DNA from 3 places in the Hydrogenophaga sp. PAMC20947 genome. Region 2 is predicted to be linked to each of the others. Evidence: predicted binding sites of a transcription regulator. Region 2 holds the regulator's gene; each other region holds the start of a gene.
The links. Region 2 encodes FNR, which switches genes on or off when oxygen is low (the NO sensors DNR and NnrR bind a similar motif). Its sites were predicted from a motif close to TTGATNNNNATCAA; they were not measured.
Positions count from the first base shown of each region.

Region 1: a site for FNR is predicted at 899-912, ahead of E5678_RS14740 (TraR/DksA family transcriptional regulator). Genes of this name have one in related genera too.
Region 3: a site for FNR is predicted at 890-903, ahead of E5678_RS17160 (hemerythrin domain-containing protein). Genes of this name have one in related genera too.

Region 1 is NZ_CP039252.1:3,235,326-3,237,589, forward strand. Features, by position in the region: gene E5678_RS14735 (enoyl-CoA hydratase/isomerase family protein) at 1-804, opposite strand, end outside; gene E5678_RS14740 (TraR/DksA family transcriptional regulator) at 988-1,374, shown strand; gene E5678_RS14745 (hypothetical protein) at 1,422-1,799, shown strand; gene E5678_RS14750 (VOC family protein) at 1,902-2,264, shown strand, end outside.
Region 2 is NZ_CP039252.1:685,497-687,760, forward strand. Features, by position in the region: gene ccoG (cytochrome c oxidase accessory protein CcoG) at 1-22, shown strand, start outside; gene E5678_RS03150 (FixH family protein) at 57-344, shown strand; gene E5678_RS22560 (hypothetical protein) at 392-691, shown strand; gene fnr (fumarate/nitrate reduction transcriptional regulator Fnr) at 772-1,491, opposite strand; gene hemN (oxygen-independent coproporphyrinogen III oxidase) at 1,649-2,264, shown strand, end outside.
Region 3 is NZ_CP039252.1:3,742,605-3,744,868, forward strand. Features, by position in the region: gene E5678_RS17160 (hemerythrin domain-containing protein) at 189-785, opposite strand; gene E5678_RS17165 (heavy metal translocating P-type ATPase) at 1,262-2,264, opposite strand, start outside.

The DNA.
Region 1 (2,264 bases), 2.3 Mb from region 2:
GCGCAAGGATGCCACACCTTCGTGTACATCGGGACCGGCAAAACCCATGAATTCCAACGCCAGCGAAGTATCAAACGATGGACCCGCCTGGCGCAGCCAGTTGTTGAGCGAATACTTGGTCCAGCGGATGGCAGTCTGGCTGCCACTGGCCAGACGGTCGGCGACCTCATAGGCCTTGGGGAGCAAATCGGCCTCCTCCACCGCCAGCGACACCAGACCGATGCGCTCGGCCTCTTCACCGGTGATGGGATCGCACAACAGAAGGTAGTACTTCGCTTTGGCCAGCCCGCACAGCAGCGGCCAGACGATCGCGGCGTGATCGCCCGCGGCAACACCGAGCCGGGTATGCCCATCCACGATCTTGGCACTTTTGGCGGCAATCGAAATATCGGCCAGCAAGCCGGCCACCAGGCCTGCGCCCACCGCTGGACCATGCATGGCGCTCACGATGGGTTTGTCGCAATTGATGACGTTGTAAACCAAATCCCGGGCCTCTTTCCAGACCCGGGTGCGCACCTCAAAATCGGTGGCCATGTCCTGCACCAGCGCCAGGTCACCGCCGCCGGAGAAGCCCAGGCCACTGCCCCGCAACACCGCGCAGCGCACGCTGTCGTCCCGGCCCACATCACGCCAGATTTCGCTCAGTTCCCAATGCCCTTCATGCCCGGCCGTGGGCAGCTTGCCATTGCCACCGGGCCCATCGGCCCGCATCTGGATATCGAGCACGCTGGGCACGCCGCCCACCAGAGGGCCTCGGCGGGCAATGTTCAGGGTCTGGTAACGGCTGTAGTCAACGGTTGGCATGGAAGTGTCTCCTGGAGATGGCCTGCAGTGCGGATCTGCGGCTTGTTTGAATCGACCCACACCATTCTGCCGTGCACCCGCTCGGAACTGCCGATTGACCTGCATCAAGCCCCGCCACCAGGCAACAGCGCAACATGGAGGCATGGGTGATCAATCAACGACACCTCGATACCAGGAGCCCACATGAACCCACCGATTTCAGACACCTTTTCCCAGCAGCTTCAAGGCATGCGCACGGCCCTGCTGGATCAGCTGCGCAGCCAGCGAGGCGGTGAGATCAACCGCGCCGAAGCCGCCGCCGAAGCGCGGGACCAGCAAAGCGACGACTGGTCCAAAGCCGATGCCGATCGCGACCTGGCTGCGGCACTGGAGGAGCGCGAGTCGGCCGAACTCGTGGCGATCGACGAAGCCCTCAAACGCGTGGCCGACGGCAGTTTTGGGCTGTGCCTGGACTGCGGCATGAGCATTCCAAATGCCCGGTTGCACGCCAACCCCACCGCGTTGCGCTGTGTGGCCTGCCAGGAGAAGCTGGAGCTCGCCCATGGCAGCGCAATGCCGGCCGGTTATTGAATGCCCTGTTTTTTCACCTTGAACTTCTATAGATTGGAACCCAACCCATGACCACTTTCCACGCCATTGTCTGGATGGACCACAGCCAAGCCCATGTCCTGATGTTTGACCGGGAACACGTCGAAGCCGAGCGCATCAAGGCGCGCAGCCACCACACGCCCAAGCACGGGCATGTGGGTGCCGACAAGGATTTCTTTCAGCAGATCGCAGGTGCGCTGATCGACGTCACGGAAGTGCTGTTGACCGGGCCAGCGAACGCCAAACTGGAGTTCCGCGACTTCTGCAAACACCAGGCGCATGCGGTGGACAAAGCCATTGTCGACGTGGTGACCACCGACCACCCGAGCGACCCCCAGCTTGTGGCCATGGCGCGCCAGTATTTCCTCAAACACGACCAGCTCGCCGAAGACCCTTCGAAACGCTGAAATTCGGGGCAGGCCGCCCGGCTTGTCCAAGGTTCGTCCGGGCGCCAGCAAGGCCGTTGTGCCAGCGGCTTCCCAGCCCCTGCTTCTTGGTATGCTGCGCGCATGAACGAAGACACGCCCAACCAGGCGCTGCACACCCGCAGCCTGTTCCATTTCGCCTTCCACGTCCGGGATCTGGACGACGCCCGGCGCTTCTACGGCGAGGTGCTGGGTTGCTCGGAGGGGCGCAGCACCGACACCTGGGTGGATTTCGACTTTTTCAGCCACCAGATTTCGCTGCACCTCGGTGAGCCCTTCCCCACCACACGCACCGGCCGCGTCGGAGACCACATGGTGCCCATGCCCCACTTTGGCCTGGTGTTGCTGCTCCCACAGTGGCGGGCTCTGGCCCTTCGGCTGGAAACGGCGGACGTGGACTTCGTGCTGCAGCCTCAGGTCCGGTTCGAAGGCCTGCCAGGCGAACAG
Region 2 (2,264 bases):
GGCCTTCCTTGTGCCCCGTTGAAATGCAACCTATGTCCTATGTCCAGGAGAACCCCATGACCTCGAACTCAACCGATCCTGTGCCTCCCGTTGCTTGGTGGAGTGTTCCCCACATGTGGATGGTGGTGGGTGGCCCGGTGGTGGTTGTGATCGCAGCCATTGCAACGGCTGTGATTGCGGTGAAGTACCAAGATCCGGTCCTGAACAAGAACGACTATGAACGCGACCTGAAAGCGGCCCATGCCCTTGAGGGCAAAGCGCGCGAGGCGGCTTTGTTCAACATGATGCCCGCTGGCCAGGCGCGCAATCACGCCACCACCCAGGTCGCACCGCCCGCAAATTGAATACGCTGCACAGACATTGCTCTGACAGCAATACAGGAGAGTGACCCATGAAGGCAAAGCGTTGGATGTGGATCATGTGGCCCGCTTTTTTGATGGCCGCGGTGTTGGAGATGTTGGTCTTTGCCTTTGTGGATCCCAGCGAGATGCATTGGCAAGGACAAAGCCTCAGCCTTTCGCGTGAAGCCATCTACACAGGGGCATTTTTCATCTTTTGGATGGCTACGATGCTCTCCAGCGCCTTGACAACTTTGTTGGCGATGTCGCCGTTTGAGGTCAACCGTTGCCCGGTCCCTGAGCAGGATCGCCCGCGTGAATGTGCGAAGAATGCTACCTGTGATCGAGCTTGATCTTCTCGATAAAAAAATGCCCCCTGCGGGAAATTCTGCAGGGGGCTTTTCTTTTTGGCGGAGCGGTTCGATTCGGTGCTTTATCCGCAGGTCTGCGGATTCACAATGCGCCGCAATCCGTCGGTGTCCTTGATGTGAACGTAGCGCTGCTTGACCTCAATGATGCCATCTTCAACAAACTTCGAAAAGGTTCGGCTCACGGTTTCCAGCTTCATGCCCAGATAGCTGCCGATCTCCTCGCGTGTCATGCGCAGGATCAGTTCGGACTGTGAGAACCCGCGCGCGTGCAAGCGCTGCACCAAATTGAGCAGGAAGGCTGCGAGCCGCTCTTCCGCACGCATGCTGCCCAGCAGCAGCATCACGCCATGGTCGCGCACAATCTCGCGGCTCATGATTTTGTGCATGTGATGCTGCAGGGTGGTGAATTCGCGCGAGAGCTCTTCGATCTGGTCAAAAGGCATCACGCAAACTTCAGCGTCTTCCAGGGCAACCGCGTCGCAGGAATGAAGGTCGTTCACGATGCCGTCCAGCCCGAGAATTTCCCCCGTCATCTGAAAACCCGTCACCTGGTCGCGCCCATCCGCCGTGGTCACACAAGTCTTGAAAAAGCCAGAACGCACGGCGTACAGGGATGTGAATTTTTCACCCGTGCTGAACAAGGCCGTGCCGCGCTTGATGCGGCGGCGAGAAGAGATGACGTTGTCCATCTTGTCCATCTCCTCTGGATTCAGGCCCATAGGCAGGCACAGCTCACGGAGATTGCAGTTTGAGCAGGCGACTTTGATGCTTTGAACGTCCATATTTTTCCCCGGGTAATCACTGGGGACTTTACAGCACCGCCAGTGCATCAGGCCATAAACGCCGGGAAACACTGGATTTCTCTTGCGGGCAGCTTTTCGGGGCATACCTAGGCTTGACAAAGATCAAAGGGCGCCCTGGCGTCTTGGGGCACATTCAATGCTCAGTATTGGAGAAAAGTCAGTGAGCCACACGATCCCCGACGAACTGCTAAAGCGGTTCGATATCCCAGGTCCCCGTTACACCTCTTACCCCACAGCCGACCGCTTTATAGAGGCTTTTGGTGAGGCGGATTACATCCAGGCGCTGGAACAACGCCGGGCAGGTTCCATGGCGTTGCCCTTGAGCCTGTATGTGCACATTCCGTTCTGCGAGTCGGTCTGTTATTACTGCGCCTGCAACAAGGTCATCACCAAACACCACGAGCGCGCGGCCGAGTACCTTCGCTACCTGTCCCGAGAGGTGGAGCTGCAGGTTGAGCACTTCGGCAAAGGGCACAACGTTTCGCAGCTGCACCTGGGTGGCGGCACCCCAACCTTCCTCTCCGACGAGGAGCTGGAAGACCTGATGACCATGATCCGCCGCAATTTCACCCTGGTACCAGGAGGGGAATACTCGATCGAAGTTGATCCGCGCACGGTGACCGATCAGCGCCTGCAAACGCTGGCGCGCCTCGGGTTCAACCGGCTCAGCTTCGGGGTGCAGGATTTTGATCCGGCGGTTCAGAAGGCGGTGCACCGTGTGCAGCCCGCTGAGCAGGTGTTTGCGCTGGTGG
Region 3 (2,264 bases), 1.8 Mb from region 2:
CAGCAGTAGGTATTGCCGAAGCGCCCCAAATCTGGCCCCGCTCCTCGGGGGGCAGCGACCCGCGCAGCGGCAGAGCGTGGGGGCGTAACGACCACAGCGAAGGGCCGCCCCAAGCAAGGGCCGCCCCAAGCAAGGTCAGCCCCCTCGGGGGGCAGCGACCCGCGCAGCGGCGGAGCGTGGGGGGTTTTCTAGTCGCCCAAACCCACCGGCGAAGGCGCCAGCATCACGATGCGCGTGAACAGCCGATCAAACTGCGGGTTGCGCGGCACACGGCTGTTGAGCGGATCCTGGTTGGTGGCAAAAGCCGCATTGAGGGCGTGCCAGTCGGCGTCGGTCAGAAACTTCTCGGCCTCAGGCATCACCACGGTTTCTTCCAGCCGCATGTGCTCCAGGTAAAAGTCGATGTATTTCGACACCGCGGTTTCAAAAGCCTCGCGCCGCGAATCGCCCAGGTACTCCCAGGCCATGAGCAAATGCATGAGCTCGCGCACCCGGTTTTCGCCCTGGTGGTGGTCGCGCTCCAGCTGATCGATCACAGCCACGGTGTGCGGTGCCACCTTGGCCACACGCGGAAACAGCAGCTCCGATTCCTTGGGGTGGTGCAGCGTCTCCGGGAATTCATCGATATAGAACAACATCGCCCGCACCACCTCAAAAAAGCGGTCGTGTTCGCCCTTGCCCTCCGGATCGAGGCCGCGCTTCACCATCTGCCGCAGCGACTGCAGCATGGCCGCCAGCGAGGCGTGTTCGTCGCGGATCACCCGCATGGCTTCATGGTGGCTCATCGTTTGTCTCCTCTGCCCTGGTTGTGCCCAGGTTGTGTTCATTCGCCGACCATTGGGTCGGTGAATGGGAAGCTCGACTATCGCAAAGCCTGGCCCCCGCCACCTTGACCCACATCAAGCCTTTGCAGATGCCGAAGCCCCCAGCGCGGTCTGATCGGCGGCGCACACCGCCCCCGGCTACCGAGCGTTGAAACTGAACCACCGGTCTCGGTGGTGCACCAAATGGCGCATTCTGTTCCACCAACGGCCCCTTGAACCGCCCCATGACTGCCCCCTCAACGCACTGCTTTCACCCCATTCCCTCCGGGTTGCGGCCACAAACTCCATGCGCGGCATTGCGAACGCCTTGCACATGGACTTTAAGATCTGCAGAGCAAGCTGGAAAAATCGTGCCAACAGGCCCTAGCCCCGGGTCAAGCTCTGCGCCGGCCGAATCCTGGACCGAGGCACCCGCAATTGAAAGCCCCTGGTGCTGATCAATCGGAACGCCCTTGCCCGGGTTTCCAGCGCTTGAGCAACAAGGCATTGCTCACCACGCTCACCGAGCTCAGCGCCATGGCCGCGCCCGCGACCACAGGGCTGAGGTAGCCCAGAGCGGCCAGCGGAATGCCGATGGAGTTGTAGGCAAATGCCCAGAACAGGTTTTGCTTGATCTTGGTCACCGTCTTGCGCGAAATCTCCAGCGCGGCGGCCACCAGCGCCGGATCGCCCCGCAACAAGGTGATGCCCGCGGCATGCATGGCCACATCCGAACCGCCTTGACCGCCCTCCATCGCTCCCATCGCCATGCCCACATCGGCCGCGGCCAGCGCTGGCGCATCGTTGACACCATCGCCCACCATTGCCACGGTGTGCCGGTGTGTTGAAGACGCCTCAGGCTCGGGCTTGGGAACCATCACAGGGCTCCGGTCTGCCGAGAACATCTGGCCTTCGATCATGGGCACCGACTCCGGGGCCGGCGCTGCACGGGGCACCGCCCACTCGCCACGCTGCAAACGCTGAATGACTGCGGCCTTGTCACCCGGCAACACCTCGGCAATCACCTCGCCCTGGTCCGGGTCCAGCCCCAGTCGACGCGCCATCGCTTCGGCCGCGCCACGGTTGTCGCCCGACACCATGAACAACCGAATCCCGGCAGCGCGCAATTGCGCCATGGCCGCTTTCGCGCCGGGCTTGGGTTCGTCGCCAAAAGCCAGCAAGGCCAGCGGTGCCCAGGCGGTTCCGCCCGCCATCTGGCTGACCAGCACCGACACCGTGGCACCCTCCGCCTGCTGGTGTTCAACCGAAGCGGCCAAAGGCCCCAGCGCCACGCCCAGTTCGTCCATCCAGCGCACGCTGCCCAGCGCCAGACGCACACCTTGCACCGAGCCCTGTGTCCCCCGGCCCGAGACCGACCGCACCTCCACCGCCGCGTTGGGCGCAGGTATCCAGCCGCGTTCGCGCGCCACGTCCATGACTGCGTGGGCCAGCGGATGTTCG